DNA from 2 places in the Castellaniella sp. GW247-6E4 genome. Region 1 is predicted to be linked to the other one. Evidence: predicted binding sites of a transcription regulator. Region 1 holds the regulator's gene; the other holds the start of a gene.
What was found. The regulator FliA, encoded in region 1, starts transcription of late flagellar genes. The targets are predictions, from matches to a motif close to CTAAAGTTTNNNNNNNNNNNGCCGNTA.
Positions count from the first base shown of each region.

Region 1 (6,778 bases):
AGCGGCAGCCCCACGCTCATGTCCCCCTGGGCGAAGCTGACCCCGATGGCCATGCCCTCGGGCAGGTTGTGCAAAATGATGGCCAGCACGAACAGCCATACGCCGCTGATGCGCTGGTCGGCCGGGCCGTGCGGCCCCGAGGTTTCGTGGGCGTGCGGCGTGAAATAGTCCAGTCCCAGCATCAGCAGCACGCCCAGTGCCAGGCCGGCCACGACGGCCAGGGCCGCGCCCACCCCGCTGCCGAGCAGCACCTCGGCCGCCTCGAGGCCGGGCAATATCAGCGAAAATGAGCTGGCTGCCAGCATCATGCCCGCGGCGAACCCCAGCATGCAGTCGCGCGTGCGGACGCCGATGGCACGCAGGCCCACCGCCAGCAGCGCGCCCAGCGCCGTCGCCCCGAACCCAGCCATGCCGCCCAGGGCGGCATAGCCCAGGTAGACCCGGTTGCTAGGGGAAAACGCCTCGATGCCGCTGGCGAGCAGCAGCCATAGCACCGCCAGCAGCGCCACTAGCAGGCCCCAGGCAATGGGCCGGTGTGCGCGGAGCTGATCGTGCCACGCGCTGATGAGCCCCGCGGAAACCGCCGGCGTGTCATTGGACGCCATGCATACTCCTGAAAAAACCGCGCCTCGAGCGCTGCGGATGATAGGCATCATACCGCCACGGAGCCCGCCTTCCCGCGACGGAGAGATTGCGCTTGGGGCGATCATTTATTATTGACATGTCGAACGGACACCGGCCCACACCTTGAACATCATTGAAACCGCCTTGCCCGGCGTGCTGGTCATCGAACCCCGTGTGATCGGCGACGCACGCGGCTTTTTCATGGAAACCTTTAGCGCCCGCCGTTATCGCGACGAGGCGGGCATCACCCTGCCCTTCGTCCAGGACAATGTCTCGCGCTCGCGGCACGGCGTGCTGCGCGGCCTGCATTTCCAGCGCCGCCATCCGCAGGGCAAGCTCATCCAGGTGATCGAGGGCTCGGTATTCGATGTGGCGGTCGACGTGGATCCCGCCTCGCCGACCTTCGGCCAACACGCGGCGGTAGCCTTGTCGGCCGTCGATCATCGGCAGGTGTGGATTCCGCCGGGCTACGCTCACGGATTTTGCGTCACCAGCGAGACCGCGATCCTGTACTACAAGTGCACCGACTACTACGATCCCGCCGACGAGCGGGGCCTGGCCTGGAATTGCCCCGAACTGGCCATTTCATGGCCGATCGACGGCCCCATCCTATCGGATAGGGACCACCGCCACCCCGGCCTGACGGAACTGGCCCGCCGATTGAAATAGCGCAGACCCTCTGCGGACTACAACGCCTCGATCGCCGGATAGAACTCGCGGTTCTCGCGCACCATGCGCGCATGCACGTCGCGCAGGACGGTATTGGCCTCGTCGCGGAATTTCTCGGGGTCGCGCGACAGTTGGGTGGCATTGCTCCAGCGGCGCGCGAAATTGATGAAGGCATTGGCGATGCCCTTCATATCGTCCTGGTAGTCCTGCGCCATCAGGGCCATGGATGCGTTGCCGCTGCGACGCAGCGACGGGTACAGGATGCGGTCCTCGATGGCCAGATGCGTGGTGATGATCGTGGACAGCGCCTTGAGCTCGTGGGCGATGTCCACCGCATGCTCGCTGATGCCCTGGTGGGCGAGCTTGCGTAGTGCGGCGATGCCGCTGAGGATGTCTACATGCTGGTGCTTGAAGCGGTTGATGTCCATGATGGGTTTCCCTCGTCGATGTCGCGGCCGGTGGTCTCCGCCGGCGTTAAGATTCATAATATATACATCTTATATCCGATACAAGCAGACACTCACACAGGGTCCGGGTATTGTTTGCGAGGCGGCGGCGGCCCCCCCCCGCCATCGGCCGCAGGCGCTCAGATCAGCTTGCTAAAGGAGGCGTCGTCCCCGGGAGTGTGCTCCCAGGAATGATGGGCCAGCCAGGCGCGGATTCGCGCGATGGCCTGGGACCGCAACTGCGAGATGCGCCCCTCGGTGACGTCCATCACGGCGGCGATTTCTTTCTGGTTCAGGTCCTGCTCGAATTGCAGGGACAACAGGAGCTGCTCGCGCTCGGGCAGGTGTCGAATCGCCTCGATCAGCGCCTTGCGCAGGCCCTCGTGCACCAGCCAGTCCAGCGGGGTGCCGCCCTCGGCATGGGCCTCGCCGTCGATGGGCAGGCCATCGTCTATCCCCTCGCGGCGGCGCGCCAAGTCCTCGTACATCAGGATTTGCACGCCGCGCGCCTCCTCGAGGAGGGTCTGGTATTCCGTGAGGCCCAAGCCCATTTCCTCGGCGATCTCGCTTTCGGTGGCCGGGCGCAGCAGCCGCTGGCTCAGGGCGTGGACGGCATCCTCGATGCTGCGCGCCTTGCTGCGCACGCTGCGCGGCAACCAGTCCTGGGCGCGCAGCTCGTCCAGCATGGCGCCCCGGATGCGGGTGACCGCATAGGTCTCGAACTGGGCGTCGGGCTGCTCTTGGTAGCGTCGAATCGCATCGAGCAGGCCTATCATGCCGGCCTGCATCAGGTCGTCGAGCTCGACGCTGGCGGGCAGCTTGCCGATCAGGATCAGCGCCTGACGCCGCACGAGCGGCGCATATTGCCCGACCAGCAGGTCTTCGGAACTGGGCATCGTGGAATCGGGGGGCCTGTATATTGAGAATGGAACGCCGTCCAGTATGCCCGAAAAAAAATGCGTCGTTACCCCGAGGAATCGCCAATTCACCAAGGTATCCGGGTTTCCCCTCTGAACTTGGGGGAGCTCGCCCCTAAATTTTCCGCGATATCCTCCGTTACAGGGTCCACGCGAGGGTCTTTCCGCCGCCCTGGGCGAGGGATGGACGACGAACACGGAATACGCGAGGACTCTATGATCCCACCGATCGGCCACCCATTGGCGGCCATCACGACCGGCCCATCCCCGACGGCCGTCGACCTGCCCGACGTCTCACCGAGACCGGTGCCCCACCTGGCCGGCGCCCGGGAAATGTCGTCCGATGCGTCGACGGCGGGCCACGACAGCCCGCGGGACGCTATGACCGGGGCACCGCCCCCGATGGAAAAGGCCCTGGATTCGGTCAACCGCAGCCTCGAGGCCTGGTCCACCGGCATGCGCTTCGAAATGGACGAGGATGCCCAGCGCCTGGTCGTCTCGATCATCGACAGCGCGACCGGCGAGGTGCTGCGCACGGTGCCGTCCGACGCGGTGCTGCGGGTCGCGAAAATGATTGTCCAGTTGCAAGGCGCGGGCGTCGACACGCGCGCCTGAGGCGGCGGCTCGACACCCTGGCCGTTGAACTATGTTTGAATCCCCCCGCTTACGTCAGGATTGCCTGGATTGGAACACGGCGATAATGGCGACACGGAGTTAAATCATGGCCACTATTTCTTCGATCGGCGTCGGGTCCAACCTGCCCCTCAATGATCTCCTCACCAGCCTGCGCAACAACGAAAACCACGCACTGGCGCTGATCCAGAGCCGCCAGGTCGCCGTCCAGACCAAGGTTTCCGCGTACAGCAAGCTGCAAGGCGCGGTCTCGACGCTGCAGACCGCCGCCAAGGCGGTCGGCAAGCCCGAGGCATTCGGTGCCCTCAAGGCCACGACCGCCGCCGACGCGTTTTCCGCCACCGCGGACAAGACCGCGATCGCCGGGCAGTATTCCATCCAGGTCGACACCCTGGCCTCGGCCCAGACCCTGGTCGCCGATGGCCGCGCCGAACGCGATGCGGCCATCGGCGCGGGCGGCTCGGTCACGATCACCCTGGCCAACGGCGAGTCTCATACGGTGGACCTCACCGGCAAGGACACGTCGCTGAACGGACTGGTGGCCGCCCTCAACGGCGACCCCGACTCGGGCGTGAACGCGACCCTGGTGAACGACGGCTCGGGGGCGGCCCACCGCCTGCTCCTGACCAGTCGCGCGACGGGAACGGAATCGGCCGTGGCCTCGATCACGGTGGCCGACAACGCCGAGCTCGAGGCCTTCCTCGCGTACGACAAGGCGGTCGGCACGGGGGGGTTCACCGAGCAGGCCGCGACCAACGCCCAGTTGTCGATCAACGGCATCTCGATCACCAGCCAGACCAACACGATCGAGGACGCCATCGACGGCGTCGCGCTGACGCTGAAACAAACCACCGACAAGGCGGCCACGCTGTCGGTCACGCGCGACGATACCGCCGCGACCAAGGCGATCAACGATTTCGTCAAGGCCTACAACGGCCTGCTGGGCACGATCAAGTCCCTGACCTCATACAACGTCGACACGCAGGCATCCAGCGCCCTGACCGGCGATTCGCTGGCCCGCCGCGTCCAGACGGAAATGCGCGGGGCCCTCAACGGCGCACTGGACGACATCGACGGCCTGTCGCTGTCGCGCATCGGCATCACCACCGACCCCAAGTCCGGCGAACTCAAGGTCGACGACGCCAAACTCGCCAAGGCCCTGTCCAGCAACCTCGAGGGGGTCACCTCCCTATTCACCGGCACCAATGGGGCGGGCACGCGAGTGGCCAACGCGGCCGAGGCCTTCACCCGCAGCGACGGTCTGTTCAGTGCCACCACGGACAGCCTGAACGAGACGGCCAAGCAGATGCAAAGGCAGTACGACGCGACGGCCGACCGGATTGACCAGCGCATGGAGACCTACCGCCAGCAGTTCACCCAACTGGACGCCATGGTCGCCCAAATGAACTCCCTCAGCAGCTACCTGACCCAGCAGCTCAGCATGCTCAGCAATCTCAGCAAGTCCGATAAATAAACGGCTTCCATCATGACTTACGCCCCCCGTTCACGTGCCGCCCGCACCGCCGGCGCCTATGCCAGCGTCGGACTCGAATCCGAGGTTCTCGGCGCGACGCCCGAGCGCCTGATCTCGCTGCTGTTTCGCGGGGCGCTGACCGCGACCGCGCAGGCGCGGCTGCACATGGGAGGCGGGCGCACCGCCGAGCGCGGCCAGTCGATCTCCAAGGCGATCGACATCGTCGAGACCGGGCTCAAGGCCAGTGTCGACACCGAGCGCGGCGGCGACGTCGCGCGCCACCTGGTCGCCGCCTACGAGCTGATCGTGCGCAACCTGCTGCAAGCCAACCTCAACAACGATCCGTCCAAGCTCGAATCGGCCGAGAAACTCCTCAACGACCTGGCCGATGCCTGGCACGTCGCCGCAGATCCACACTTCGAACGCCCCCTATCATCCTGACACGGCGACGTATTCCCCTATGGCCTCCCGCTCCTCCGTCCTGCATCAATACCAGCTCATCGCCTCCCTGAGCAGCCAGATGCGCGCCAAGGCCGAGGCGCAACAATGGGACGACGTCGTCCAGCTCGGCGCTCAATACAACCAGGCTGTCGAGGACCTGCGCCGCTTCAGCCCCCTGGACGACGCGGACCGCAACGCGCGGCGCGAGCTGCTGACCCGCATCCTGGACGATGATGCGCGCATCCGACACCTCGCCGCGCCCGAGCTGCTGCGCCTGGGCCACCTGATGGGCGCCATCAAGCGCCAGCGCACGGTGCTGCGGGCCTACCACGCGTCCTCGGAATGAGCATTGGCGGCTCGTCCACGCTAGGCACGCTGCTGATCCAGCGCTTGGACGCGGTACTGGGCACGACGCTCGGCCAGCAGGCCAATCTCGTCTCGGGCGCCCGGCCCGCGGCGGTCACCCAGCCCGGCAATCCCGAAAACCCCGATGCGCTACGGAATTCCGCCCAACGCCACCCCCGCGAGGCGGTGGATGCGGCTGGCGCCCAGGGCCGCGGCCAGGCCGCGGTCGGCAAGGCTGCCGGCGCAACCGCGCTGGACGACCGGATCGGCCGCGCCGCGACCTACAGCTCCACCACCGCATCGGCGCCCACGACTCTGGGGTTCGCCGCGCGCATCATCCTCGCCCTGCTCGCCCAATACCCGCAGGCCGACCCCGCGGTGCAGGGCCGCCAACCTCTGCTGAACGGGCCGGCGGCGCGCGCAGGCGCCATGCCGCCCCTCCCCGCGGGCATGGCGGACGCCGCCACGGCTGCCGCCCGGGGTCCGGCCGCCATGCCCGTCCCCGGGGCCGCTGGCCCGCAGGCCCCAGCCGGCCCCTTTGCGGCTTGGGCCGCGCTCGCGACCGCGCTGGACCAGCCCGGCGCGCTGGCCGCGCGCCTGTCTCAAGCACTGTCCCAGGCGGTGCAAGGCAGCGGCCTGTTTTACGAATCCCATCTGGCGGCGCTGGCCTTCGGCAAGGCCGACGCCCGTGACCTTGCCCGCGAGCCTCAGGCCCGCCTGGGTGCACAGACGGCCGAAGGCCGCGTACCAGGCGGCCAGGCGCCACACACCCAGACAGGTGGCCGCGCCCCGGACAGCCAGGCCACGAATACCCCGAGCGCGGGCTCGCAGGGCGCCCCTCCTCTACCCGCCCAGGCGCCGGGCCCGCAAGGCGTGCCGCAGGGGTTGCCGGCCGCCGCCGAGGCCTCCGGCGCGCCGGCGCAAACCGGCCAGGCGGGGGGCTCGGCCGCCGCCCCGGCGGTGCAAGCCCCTCCCATTCCCGGCATCGATCCCCAGGCACAATTCCTGGTGCGCCAGCAACTCGAGGTCCTGGCCCATCAGGGATTTGCCTGGCAGGGCGAGGCCTGGCCCGGGGCGGACATGCGCTGGGAGGTCCGCCGGCATGCGGGCGACGAGGGGGATGGCGGTGGCTCCCGGGCCGAACACTGGTCCACGCGCCTGAACCTCTCCTTGCCGGCGTTGGGCGCCATCCAGGCCCGGCTGACCCTGGCGGGCGATCAATTGGTCAT
Region 1 is NZ_JBELOI010000001.1:660,116-666,893, reverse strand. It holds gene ABS761_RS03145 (ZIP family metal transporter) at 1-605, opposite strand, end outside; gene rfbC (dTDP-4-dehydrorhamnose 3,5-epimerase) at 748-1,293, shown strand; gene ABS761_RS03135 (hemerythrin domain-containing protein) at 1,311-1,721, opposite strand; gene ABS761_RS03130 (RNA polymerase sigma factor FliA) at 1,880-2,635, opposite strand; gene ABS761_RS03125 (flagellar protein FlaG) at 2,873-3,271, shown strand; gene fliD (flagellar filament capping protein FliD) at 3,378-4,763, shown strand; gene fliS (flagellar export chaperone FliS) at 4,776-5,204, shown strand; gene ABS761_RS03110 (flagellar protein FliT) at 5,224-5,550, shown strand; gene fliK (flagellar hook-length control protein FliK) at 5,547-6,778, shown strand, end outside.

Region 2 (12,925 bases), on a different contig from region 1:
CGACGGGACACCGTCCTGCGCGGCGTAAGAGCCGAAATTCGGGCAGATGGCGCCGGCGATGACGCGCTGGCCCTCTTGGTAGCCGCTGACCGCGCTGCCGAGTTTTTCAATGACCCCCACTGGCTCGTGGCCGACCGTGAGGCCCGGGGCGACCGGATACTCGCCCTTGAGGATGTGAACGTCGGTGCCGCAGATAGTGGTGGTGGTGATGCGGATCAGCGCGTCGTTGGGGCCGACCCCGGGGATGGGCTTTTCGGTCAGCTCGATGCGGCCGGGCTCGACGAATACGGCGGCTTTCATTGTGGCGGTCATTGGGGCTCTCCTTCCATGGGGCGGGCTCGTGAATGCATCCACCCGCGAACGATGGCTCCATGGTATCGGTTTGCCGCGAACAGCTTATTGCGCCAGATCAGAAATCGATACGGAAGGCCGTCTCCGGCACAGGGCAGGCTTCTGACCTAGAGCCCTGTTCGGATTAACCGTACCGGACACTAGGCGGCGCCCGCCGCCTTGCGGGCGGTACGCTCCTTTTCGATCCGCTCGGTGACGTCACGCGCCATGGCGACCGAACCGACGACCGCGCCGCCGGAATCCTTGACGAGGGCAAAGGTCATCTCGACATAGAGCTTGTGGCCACCCTTGCCCACCGCCCGCGTCAATGTCGGCAGCCCCTGGAGTCTCAGGCTGCCGCTGTCGATGGCGGCGCGGTAGCCGGCCCAGTGGGCGGCGCGCAGGTGCTCGGGAATGATCAGGTCCAGGCTGCCGCCCATGGCCTCGTCCGCATCAAAGCCGAACAGCCGGCCGGCCGCCCGGTTCCAGCGCCGTATATTGCCTGCGCGGTCCGCATAGATCAGGGCGTCGGATGTCTGTTCGATGATCCATTCGGCCAAGGCGGGGGCCTCGCTCATAGTGTCTCCTGGAAAAGGCGCGCGTTTGTCGCGCACGCGGTGAACGCGCCGGATCCGGTGTTTGTCGCTCGAGCCTGTTATACCGCTGGCGCGGCCCGAAGGGCAAACCAGCGGCTCAACGGGCGCCCAGACCTCGCAACCACTGCCCCACGTCATCGGGCAAGCGCGCCGGCGCCGCCGGCAGGTCCAGGTAACCGGACGCGAGCGGCGCCACGGTCAGTGTCTCGATGCGAAACTCGGAGCCATAGGACAGGACCCCCAGCCCGCGATCCCCCAGCGCGCGCGTGACCTCCTCCAGGCCCTGTCCCGGGGCTTGGGTGGCGGATTGCAGGCGCTCGGCGATCCGCCCGAGGACTCGCGTCAACTCGCGCACCTCGGGCTGCCGGCCCAGCACGCCCTGTCCTCTGCGCTCCCGCCCCTCGAGATCGCGGTACGACACCCTATAGACCTCGCCCGCGCGCCCGGCGACGGTCTGGCGTTCGCCCGTGGGCTCGAGCGCGGTCAGCGCGCCGACCATCTCCGCCGATGGCTTCCAGGCCAAACCGCCCAGCAGCCCGGCCGCCGCCTGCGCATCCATCACCATGGGGCTGCCGTTCATCCGCATCACTGAATAGAGACGCTCGTCGCGCAGCAGGAGATAGCCCTGCGAGACACCGGACACATCGACCCGCGCATCCGGGCCGTCAAAGGCCACCGTCAGCGTCCGGTCGCCGGCCCGCACCGTCGCCTGCGCCGCCGCCAGTGCGCCGCTCGAGGCCAAGCATCCGCAAACCAACCACAGCCATCCCCAAGCCCGCATCCTGATCTCCGTTCCAGACATGTCGATGCATGTCACGATAACGGCTTTGAGAGCACGAAAGCAGCAAGCAATCGGCTCATTTGTATCCGGATCTTGCCCACCCCGCCAGCGGGCTCAGAATCCAGCCAGCACGATTTTCCCTATCGTGCGCCCGCTTTCGATCAAGGCATGGGCCGCGCGCAAGTTCGCCGCGTTGATCGCGCCCAGATTCCGCGTGGCCGTGGCCCGGAGCTCGCCCGCGTCCACTTGGCGCGCGACCTCGTCCAGGATGTCGTGCTGGCGCGCCATATCGGGCGTATTTTGCATGGGCCGCGTGAACATCGCCTCCCAGTGGATGGAAACGCTCTTGGGTTTGTAGAGGCGCAAATCCAGCGGTTCGGGATCATCGATCAGGCCGAACCGACCCTGGGGCGTGATCACCCGGGCGATTTCCGCCCAGGCGCGGGCGCTGGTGTAGCTGGAAAAAACGTAATCAACGGTCCCCTGCCCAAGCGCCTGGATCTGTGCATCCAAGGGCTGGCGATGATCGATGACATGATCGGCGCCCAGCTCGCGCACCCAGGCCGCGCTTTCGGGCCGCGAGGCGGTCGCGATGACGGTCAGCCCCGCGCCGCGGGCCAACTGGATGGCCATGGACGGCACGCCGCCCGCACCGCCGAGAATCAATACCGAACGCCGCGGCGAGGCCATGCGCGGCACCTCCAGGCGATCAAAGAGCATTTCATACGCGGTCAGCGAGGTCAACGGCAGCGAGGCCGCGGTCGCGTGATCCAGCGACACCGGCTTGTGCCCGACGATGCGCTCGTCGACCAGTTGGAACTGCGCGTTCGATCCCGGGCGATCGGTCACCCCGGCGTAGAATACCTCGTCGCCGGGCTCGAACAAGGTCACGCCGCGCCCCACTTTTTCGACCACCCCGGACGCGTCATAGCCAATGATCATCGGCTGTTGCGGCGTGCCCCGCAGCGTCCTGCGGCTCTTGACGTCACGCGGGTTGACGGCCACGGCTTCGATCCGGACGAGCAGATCGCGCTCGCCCGGCTCGGGGACGGCGCATTCGATATCGAACAAGGACCGATCGTCCTCGATCGGCAGGCAGTCCACATAAGCAATCGCTTTCAAAGCGCCCTCCTCGTTGTTTCAGTCTGTGCCCATACACCCGGAATATGCTAACGCATACCCGCGCCCCGGTGAACGGGCGCGCCGCGCGCGAACGGCCGCGCTCAGAGCCACCGGATTCTGCGAAATTTCCAATACAGCAAGCCGCATACCGTAAAAGTCGCCCCGAGCACCGCCGGATAGCCGTAGGTCCAGCTCAGCTCGGGCATATCATGGAAATTCATGCCGTAGATCCCCGCCACCGCGGTCGGCACGGCCAGTATGGCCGCCCAGGCGGCCAGCTTGCGGGTGATATCGGTCTGCTGCATCTGGCTGAGCATCATGCTGGCCTCGAAGGCGAAGGCCAGGGCCTCGCGCAGGCTGTCGACGGACTCGACCACGCGCTGGACACGGTCGGCCACCTCACCGAAATAGCCGCGACTGTCGGCGCTGATATTGCGGGTATCCACCCGCGCCAGCCGACGGCAGATTTCCACCATCGGCACGATCACCGTATGCATGCGCAGCAGGTCCCGGCGGCAACGATACAGGCTATGGATATCCTTCTGGCGAAACCCTTCGAGCAGGAACTGGTGCTCGATCCCTTCGACCCGCGTCTCCAGCCGCGCAAGCGCCGCGACATAATGATCGGCCATGAGATCCAGGAGCGCCGAGGCCACATAATCGCTGCCACGCTCGAAAAGCTCGGGGGACTCGGTCAGCAAGGCCCGCAATTCCCGATACGACGCGCTGAAATGACGCCGGATCGTCAGCAGATAGCCGGGACCGATCAGGATCTGGGTATCGCCAAAACTGGGCTTGTCACGGAGCACCTCGACCGTGATCGCCACGATCAGCGTCAGCCGTTCGTATTCGATACTCTTGGGCCTGCGGTGCGGCGAGAGGATCTCATCGATGGCCCGGCCAGGCAGGCCAAGCCGCGCGCCCACCTCCTTCAAGACGTCGTCGGCCGGATCCTTCAGCCCGATCCACAACAGGCCCTCGCCCGCCGCGGCGATCGCATCGATTTCGGCCAAGCCGACCTCGCGGGGCGCCTGACCCTTGACGTACCAGGCGGACGCCACCACGGATTGCGAAAAAAGCTCGGCAGCGGACGGATGGGGTGTCATGGGCGGACTCGCGGTTGCAGGGCTTACTCGCCCGACGGATCGGTGCACAAGGCGTGGCGCAGATTCGCCTGCGTAATGCTCGCGCCGGGCGGCACGCTGCTGGTGACCCAGACGTTGCCGCCGATCACGGCGCCCTTGCCCAGCGTCACCCTCCCGAGAATGGTGGCGCCGGCATAGATCACCACGTCGTCCTCGACCACCGGGTGGCGCAGACCGCCCTTTTCCAGGTGACCCTCCGCGTCGGTGGCGAACCGCTTGGCGCCCAGGGTCACGGCCTGATAGATGCGCACCCGGTTGCCGATCACCGCCGTTTCACCGATCACCACCCCGGTCCCGTGATCGATAAAGAAGCTATCGCCGATCCGCGCACCAGGGTGGATGTCGATCCCCGTCTGGCTGTGCGCCAGCTCGGCGATGATGCGCGCGAGCAAAGGCAGGCCCAGCGTGTAGAGCGGATGGGCCAGCCGGTGATGGATCAGGGCCAGCACCCCGGGATAGCACAGCAGAACCTCGTCCACGCTGGTCGCGGCGGGATCGCCGCCGTAGGCCGCCAGCACATCATGGTCGAGCTGGCGCCGGATTTCGGGCAACATTTGCGCAAACCGATCGATGGCCCCGAAGGCCCTGGCCTGCAGCAAGGCATCGTCCGCCGGCTCGAGGCGGGAGGCGTAGCGCAGCTCGAGGTGCGCCTGCGTCAGCAAGCTGTTCAGGGCGGCGTCCAGCGTATACCCGACATAGAAATTCTCGCTGGTGTGGTGCAGGTCGACCGGCCCCAGGCGCATCGGGAACAGCACGCCCTTGAGGGCCTCGACCGCCTCCGCCACCGCATTGCGCGAAGGAAACTCACGCGCATCCGGTTCGCGCGCGCGCCGCTGTGAATCACGCCATGCGCTGCGGATACCGTCGAGGGCATGCACAACACCCGTCACATTGAAACTGGCCATATCGGATGATCCTATTGCTCGCGGCCCGCGGGGAGCCACCAGCCCGGAATTTTTCCGCAGGAAAATGCGCCTGCGCGCGCCATAGTGTAAGGCCACCCGGTCCGGGCCTTGGCGCAGTCCCGCCCTCCGGGCGGACTCAGAGCGCCACGTCCCGGCCCTCACGGGCGCTGGCCGCCAGAGCCTCCAGGGTGGCGGCGGTATCCAGGCTGGCCTCGGCGTGGCGGCGGATCAAGGCCACATCCCCGCTGGCCACGGCCTGGGCGAACGCCTCGGCTGCGAAACGGAACCCGCTGCCCGACGGCGACCGGACCTCCTCGAACGGAATCGTCCCGGCGCCGCCCCGGCGCACGCGCAACTGGCTGGGCTGATAGCCGTGGGGATGGTCGCCGGCCCCATCGCTGGTGTGATTGAGGAATTCCGTATCGATCGTCCCCTCGGTGCCGGCAATCGTCGCCCGGCGCTGATTGGCGACGTCCATGGCGCAGGCGAATTGGGCGCGGCGGCCGTCCGCGTAAAACAAGGTGCCGCTCATGCTGATGTCCACCCCCGTCGCGGCCCAGCTCGCGTCGGCGCGCACGCGGCTGGGCGCGCAGCCCATCACCCACCGGATCAGGCTCAGCGGATAGCTGCCGGCGTCGAGCAGCGAGCCGCCGCCCAATTCCGCTTGCATGCGGATATTCGTATTCCCGCCCAGCAGGGGAAAACCAAAAACCGCCTGCACCGAACGCACCGACCCGATCGCCCCGTCGCGCAGCAAGGCCAGCATGTCGGCGGTCTGAGGCTGGAACTGATAGGGGTAGGCCTCGAGCAACATGACCTCATGGCGGCGCGCCGCCTCGAACATGGCCTGCGCCTCGGCTCGGCCGAGCGCCAGCGGTTTTTCGCACAGGACGTGCTTGCCGCTCTCGGCGGCCCGGATCGTCCAGGCCGCATGCAGACTGTTGGGCAGGGGGATATACACCGCATCGATCTCTTGATCGGCCAGCAGCGCCTCATAACTGCCGACATGGCGGCCGATGCCGGTGTCCGCCGCAAAGCGTGCGGCCGTGTCCGCGTTGCGGCTCGCCACGGCGACGACGCGCACCGCCGCGCTGGGCGCCACATCGCGCGTGAACTGACGCGCGATATTGGCGCAGCCCAGAATGCCGAGACGCAAAGGCTCGGAGGAACGGAAAGCCATACTCATGCTTAGATCACCTGTCGGGTTCAAAAGGAACGGCGCCACGCAAAGCGGCGCACACCCGCACGGTAATGCAAGTCGGCGCGCGCCCGCAATCCCGTGCCCGCCGATCCCGCGAAACAGCCGTTTCACCCGCCCATGCACGCCAGGCCACGGCCTCGTCCATAATGCACATTTATCCACGCAAGAATGCCAATGACCGACAGGAATACCCTTTTATTGGTGGGCGGCGACCTCTGCGCGCGCGTGGCGGGAATGCTGGATCCGGCCCGCTGGCGGTGCATCGGGCTGCGCCGCCGGGCACCGCCAGCGGGCGACGGGGGCATTGCCTGGCATGCGGCCGACCTGCGCCACCGCGAGAGCCTGTCCTTTCTGGGTGCGCCGGAATTTTCCGGGATCACCCACATCCTGTACGCCCCGTCGCCCGACACCCGGACCATGACGGACTATGCCGAGGTCTACCCCTCAGGACTGCCCAGGCTGCTGGACAGCCTGGCGCCCGGCGGCCTCGAGCGGCTGCGGCGCTGTGTGCTGGTGGGGTCTTCCGCGGTCTGGGGGCCTTCCGACCATTGGGTGGACGAGGATACGCCGCCGGACAATACCGATTTCCGCGCGCGGGCGCTGCTGGGTGCCGAGGCCGCGCTGCACGCCGCCCTGCGGCCGGGCGTCGGGGTCGTCCTGCGCCTGTCGGGCCTGTACGGACCAGGCCGGCTGCGCCTGGCCGAGGGCTTGCGCGCCGGCACGATCGCCGCGCCCGGCGGCCCGGGCCACTGGGCGAATCGGATACACATCGACGATGCCGCACGGGCCTGCGCACACCTGCTGAGCATGGCCGACCCCGGGCCGCTGTATATCGGCACGGACGATCGCCCCCTGCCGACCGCGGAGCTGTACGACGCCATCGCGCGCCTGGCCGGCGGCCCGCCGCCCACCCGACAAGCCCGGCCGGCAAGCGGCAAGCGTTTGTCCAATGCGCGGCTGCGGGCCAGCGGCTGGACGCCCGCGTGGCCGAACGCGCCGGATGGATACGCGGCCTGCCTCGCCGGGTGGGCGGCGCACCGCCTCCCGCCCCCGTCATGACCCGTCACGCGCCGCACCGGATACTCAATCCGGCAAGGCGAAAGCCACCAGGTCATCCCCCATCCTGGTGCCAAACGACCCGTGGCCGCCGGCCATGATCACCACATACTGCCGGCCGCCCGCCGCATAAGTCATCGGCGTGGCCTGGCCACCGGCGGGCAGGCGCGCCTCCCACAACAGGCTGCCGCTGCTCACGTCGAAGGCGCGCAAGTAGTTGTCCTGGGTGGCGGCCACGAACATCACATTGCCTGCGGTCGAGATGGGTCCACCCAAACCCGGCACACCGATCTTCAGCGGCGGCAACTGGAATAGCCGCGGCAGGCTGTCGCGAATGGTGCCGATGCGTTTCTTCCAGACCACCTGATTGCTCAGCAAATCCACGCCGGCCACATAGCCCCAGGCGGGCGCCTTGCAAGGCAGGCCCAGCGGCGACAGGAATGGATTGATCGTCACGCCGTACGGAGTGCCGTACATCGGCTGCACGCCGCTTTCCGTGCCGGTCCCCTCGCCCCTGGCACGGTTCGGATCCTCGGGCACGAGTCTGGAGACGAACGGCAGGCCGATCGGGTTCATCAACGCCACCTGGCGGTCTTGGTTCACCGACATGCCGCCCCACTCGAACACGCCCAGATTGCCGGGAAACACCAGCGTGCCGTTTTCGGACGGCGGCGTGTAGATGCCGTCGTAGTTGAGACGCTTGAACATCACGCGGCACACCAACTGATCCAGCAGCGTGGCCCCCCACATATCCTTGTCGGTGAGCGTGCCAGGCGGGGCCAGATCCAGCGCCGAGAACGGCTGTGTCGGCGCGTAATGCTCGCCCCGGGTCTGCGGACCCCGCGCCACGCGTTGCGGCACGGCTTTTTCCGCCACCGGCACGACGGGCTCGCCACTGCGGCGGTCCAGCACGAACACATTGCCGGTCTTGGTGAGCACATAAATGGCCGGCACTGTCCGGCCATCATTCGTCCGCACGTCCATCAGCGAGGGTTGCGCCGGAACATCCATGTCCCACAGATCGTGGTGCGTGGTCTGGAAATGCCAGATCAGGCGGCCGGTGGCGGCATCGAGCGCCAGGACGGCGTTTGCGTAGCGTTCCTTCAGGGGGCCGCGGTCGCCGCCCCAGATGTCGGGCGTGCCCACGCCGGTGGGGACGTAGACCCTATCGGTCTGCGCGTCGTAGGCCAAGGGCGCCCAGGCGTTGGGCGAATTATGCACGAACTCGGTGTGCTCGCCCGGCATGGCGTTGGGATTCTCCGCGCCGGTGTCGAACACCCATTTCAGCGCGCCGGTGCGCACATCGTAGCCACGAATCACGCCGGACGGTTCTTGATTGGAGAAATTGTCCGTCACCGATCCGCCAATGACGATGGTCGTCGCGGTGACCACCGGCGGCGAGGTCGGGTTATACCCCCCCGGGTAGGCATGGGGCATGCTTTTCTGCAGATCGATCTCGCCGTCCTTGCCGAAATCACTGCATTTGCGGCCGTCATCGGCATTCACCGCAATCAGGCGCCCGTCATTGGTGGGCAAGAGCACCTTGCGCGGGCAGACGGTCGAGGCAGGCCCCCCGGCCTTGTCCAGACTGGCCGGAAAACGCTCGGTATTGCCCGCGTCGTGATAGGCGACGCCGCGGCAGGTCAAGTGCTGGAAGGACTTGTCGGCCTTCAGTTGCGGATCAAAGCGCCACAAGCGCCGGCCGGTGGCGGCATCCAGCGCGTCCAGGAACTGGTGCGGCGTGCAGAGGTACAGCGTGTCGCCGACTTTGATCGGCGTGACCTCATTGGTGGTTTCACCCGAATCATTCTCGCCCCGGAAGTCGCCCGTGTGATAGACCCAGGCCACTTGCAGGTCCTTGACGTTCCCGGCATTGATCTGGGTGAGCGGCGAATAACGCACCCCGCCCTCAGTGCGCCCATAGGACGGCCAGTCCTCGTCCGCCACGCCGCGCACCGCCTGTGCCTGGGCCGGCTGGGCGCGGGCGAACACGCCGTCGATTTCCTGCGGATCGTCGTATACGCCATAGCCCAGCACCACCAGCATGGCCACCATCGCCACGCCCATGGCGGTCTTGGCGGGGCGCGGAGACACGAACCCGCGCGTGGCCGCCGGCAGCAGCAGCCACAGCCCTAGCAGGAACAGCAAATCATAGCGCGGCGCCAGTGCCCAGAAATCGGCGCCGACCTCCCACAGCCCCCAGACCAGCGTGGCCGCCAGGATCAGCGCGTACAGCCATAAGCCCGTCGCCTGGCCGCGCCTCAGAAACCATACGCTCAGCAACAGCGCCACACCCAGTGCCGCGTAATACCAGGAGCCGCCCAGCACTGCCAGCCAGGCGCCGCCCAGGAGGGAAAAAAGCGCGATCAGAAGCAGAACGATCCAGCCCAGGGTTTGGGCCACGCCCCTGTTTCGATGGGTCGAATCCATGGGAGTCATCCTTGCGCGTGAGGCATGGCGACCACTCTATCACGGGGATGGACACGAACACCTGAATGGCGAGGGGGCGAATTGCTACGAGTCCATAAGGGGTTCAGAAGGCCGAGCTTCGCGATGGCAACAAGGTCATCCGACGCGGGCGTCCAAAATCGGTGGCCCCGAGCGTATCCACCTTTAGAGGCAAAGGGAAATCATATCAAAACGCTCTGATCAGTTTGAGACTGATCAGAGCGTATTCTTGACTACCGTAGGGCTCACCGCAGAGGCTGTTCCAAGCGAATCAGATACCCGTTACCCGATAAGCGAACCGCCTGGAACATCCCGCACCCTAAGAATTACCGCAGCAGCGACAGCACGGTCTGCGGAACCTGGTTGGCTTGCGCCAGGACCGAGGTGCCGGCCTGCTGCAGGATCTGCGCGCGGGTCATGTTGGAGACTTCCACCGCATAGTCGGCATCCTCGATGCGCGACCGGGCGGCCGACAGGTTGGTAATGGTGTTGGTCAGATTGGCGATCGTGGACTCGAAGCGGTTCTGCACGGCACCCAATTCGCTGCGCAGAGAATCGACGTCCGCCAAGGCGTCATCCAGCGCCTGGAGGGGGTTGGCATTCGCCGTACCCGCGGATGCCGCGTCAAAGGTCAGGACATCACTGGCATCCTTATACAATTGAGCACCTTGGCCATCGGTGATCATGCCGTTGCCCTGCTCGTAATAGGTTGTCGTCGTGACGGTGCTCGCCTCTGTCGTCAGCAAACCGGAGGCCGCGTTATAGCGCATTGCTGCTCCGGTGGACGTCTGCGTCACGGTACCGGCGGTAACCGTGTAGCCGTTGCTCGTCGAGAAGTCTTCGGCCGCCATCGCCGCCTTGCTCATCGTGGCGCCCGTCACATCGATCGTAGCGGTGTTGCCGGCGAACTTGGTGCCACCCAGGGTGATGGTACTCGTACCCGAGGCCTGAATCGCGGTGGTCAGATCGCCAATTGTCGCTTGAGGGTCGCCATCCGCATTGTTGGTGGTGAGGTTGCCCGTTGCATCCAGGTACAACACTTGGCCGTTCTCGGCCGTCAGGTTGCCACCTGCCTCGACGATGGCCACCGCATCCTTGCCGCCGATATTGGCTGTGATGCTGATGGAACCGCCAGCGGCGGTCGCGGCTGTCGTGATGTATGTCGCCACATCCGTATCGGCGGCACCGTCCGCGCTGAAGGTAAAGGTCTCGGTCGCCGCATTGTAGATATAACTGTCGCCCTTGGCCGCGACACCCAGACCGTTCGCCGTGCTGCCGGTATAAGTCACCGAGCTCGTATCCACCAGGCTATCCATGACGTTGGCAGCCGTCGCTACAGCATTGCCAACCGTCGTATCCTTGCTCCAAACAGTCGTGCCATTCGCCCCGGCCGTCGAGGTGAAGCCCCCATCGATCAGGTCTTGCTTGGCGGCGGCGGTGTTTGCAACATCCTTGTTGTTGATGTTGAAGCCGTCCAGGCCCAGCTCTGCGCTGTTGATGGTGCGGAAGTTGACCTCAATCGTCTGGCCGTCATTTGCGCCCACCTGGATTTTCAGCTTGCCCGCCGTGTCGCTGAGCACATACTGGCCGTTGAACTGGGTTTCCCTCGATACGCGATCGATCTCCTCCAGGCGCTGATCGATTTCCGCCTGAATGGAGTTCAGGTCGGAGGCCGAGTTCGAGCCGTTGGCGGCCTGCACCGACAGCTCGCGGACGCGCTGCAGGTTGTTGTTGATTTCGTTCAGGGCGCCTTCGGTCGTTTGAGCGATCGAGATGCCGTCGTTGGCGTTGCGGCTGGCCTGCGTCAGGCCCCGGATATTGGCGGAAAAGCGATTGGCGATGGCTTGACCGGCGGCATCATCCTTGGCGCTGTTGATGCGCAGGCCGGACGACAAGCGCTCGATGGCAGAACCCAGGGCATTCTGCGACCTGACCAGATTGTTCTGGGAAACCAGAGCCAAGTAGTTCGTGTTGATAACAGCCATGAAAGACTCCTAAATGTGTGTGGCGCAGGATTCGCGCTGATTGCCCAGGATGACAAACCGAGTGACCTCCTGTTCTGCCGCATTTACGGATATGAGGGAGGGAACTTTAGGGCGCGCACGCACCGGCGACATCCACGGCGACCCGCCCACATGTCCCTGGGATGAGGGGCCACGGGTTTTTCGGGGCGACGTGTGCGAACCTGCCGCCGCAGCCGCACTCGGCGGGCATATGCCCGCCATCGCCCCCTTTTCCAGGCTTTTTCCCCGCTTTCCGATGGACGCCGAGCCCGTATGCTAGGGACTGGCCCGTTTCCCCCAACCTCGATGATCGCCCTCTGGCGCCGCACCCCGAGACCCGGCGCCACGGCCATCCCAGGATCTCACATGAATTCCACACAGGACACCCGCGCCGATCGCCCGTTCGACGATCCTGACTCGGCATCGACCGGCTTGTCCGACGCCAATCAAGGCCTGGCCGAGGACTATGATCGCCAGGTCTATACCTCGAACGCCTTCTGGTATGCCGCGCCCGGCCACCTGCGCGCCGCCGCCCACCTGTATGGCCTGGAGGCCCCGACGCTGGAGCACGCGCGGGTGCTCGAGCTGGGCTGCGCGGGCGGCGGCAACGTGCTGCCCTTTGCGCTGACCCATCCCGGGGCCCAGGTCGTGGGCGTGGACTTGTCGCCAGTGCAGATCGCCCACGGACAAGGCTTGATCGACACGCTGGGCCTGAAAAACCTGCAACTGCGCGCGATGAGCCTGACCGATATCACGCCGGACTTCGGGCAGTTCGACTACATCATCGCGCACGGGGTATTCAGTTGGGTACCGCATGAGGTCCGCGAGGCCATGATGCGTATCCTGCGTGACAATCTCGCGCCGGACGGGGTCGGCTATATCAGCTACAACACCTATCCGGGCTGGAAGGCCGGCGATATCGTGCGCGACGCGATGCTGCTGCATAGCCACAGCGTGGCGCGCGACGAGGATAGACTGCCCGCGGCCAAGGCCATGCTGAACCTATTGTCCGAAGGGATCGCCCCCAGCAACCCCCTGGCCTCGTCCCTGCGGGCGGCCGTCCAGCAGTTGCGCCAACAATCAGACTATTACATCGCGCACGAACACCTGGAAACCTATAACAACCCCTGCTACCTGCTCGAGTTCGTCAGTCTGGCCGACCAATTCGGCTTGACCCACGTGGGCGATGCCGAGGCGCAGTCCGAGCTGGGGGAAACCTACGGCGCGCAGACCCGCCTGAACCACAATCTGGTCGCCCTGGGCCAGCCGCGCGAGATGCGCCAGCAGTATCTCGATTTCGCGGTCGGACGGAATTTCCGCAAGAGCCTGCTCGTGCAT
Region 2 is NZ_JBELOI010000011.1:906-13,830, reverse strand. It holds gene ABS761_RS13515 (NAD(P)-dependent alcohol dehydrogenase) at 1-312, opposite strand, end outside; gene ABS761_RS13510 (PAS domain-containing protein) at 492-908, opposite strand; gene ABS761_RS13505 (hypothetical protein) at 1,024-1,707, opposite strand; gene ABS761_RS13500 (zinc-binding alcohol dehydrogenase family protein) at 1,822-2,829, opposite strand; gene ABS761_RS13495 (magnesium and cobalt transport protein CorA) at 2,931-3,935, opposite strand; gene epsC (serine O-acetyltransferase EpsC) at 3,959-4,879, opposite strand; gene ABS761_RS13485 (Gfo/Idh/MocA family protein) at 5,016-6,065, opposite strand; gene ABS761_RS13480 (NAD-dependent epimerase/dehydratase family protein) at 6,255-7,139, shown strand; gene ABS761_RS13475 (glucose/quinate/shikimate family membrane-bound PQQ-dependent dehydrogenase) at 7,164-9,566, opposite strand; gene ABS761_RS13470 (flagellin N-terminal helical domain-containing protein) at 9,911-11,569, opposite strand; gene ABS761_RS13465 (class I SAM-dependent methyltransferase) at 11,954-12,925, shown strand, end outside.
Region 2: ABS761_RS13470 (flagellin N-terminal helical domain-containing protein) is a predicted target of FliA. The motif match lies at 11,653-11,679, and genes of this name have one in related genera.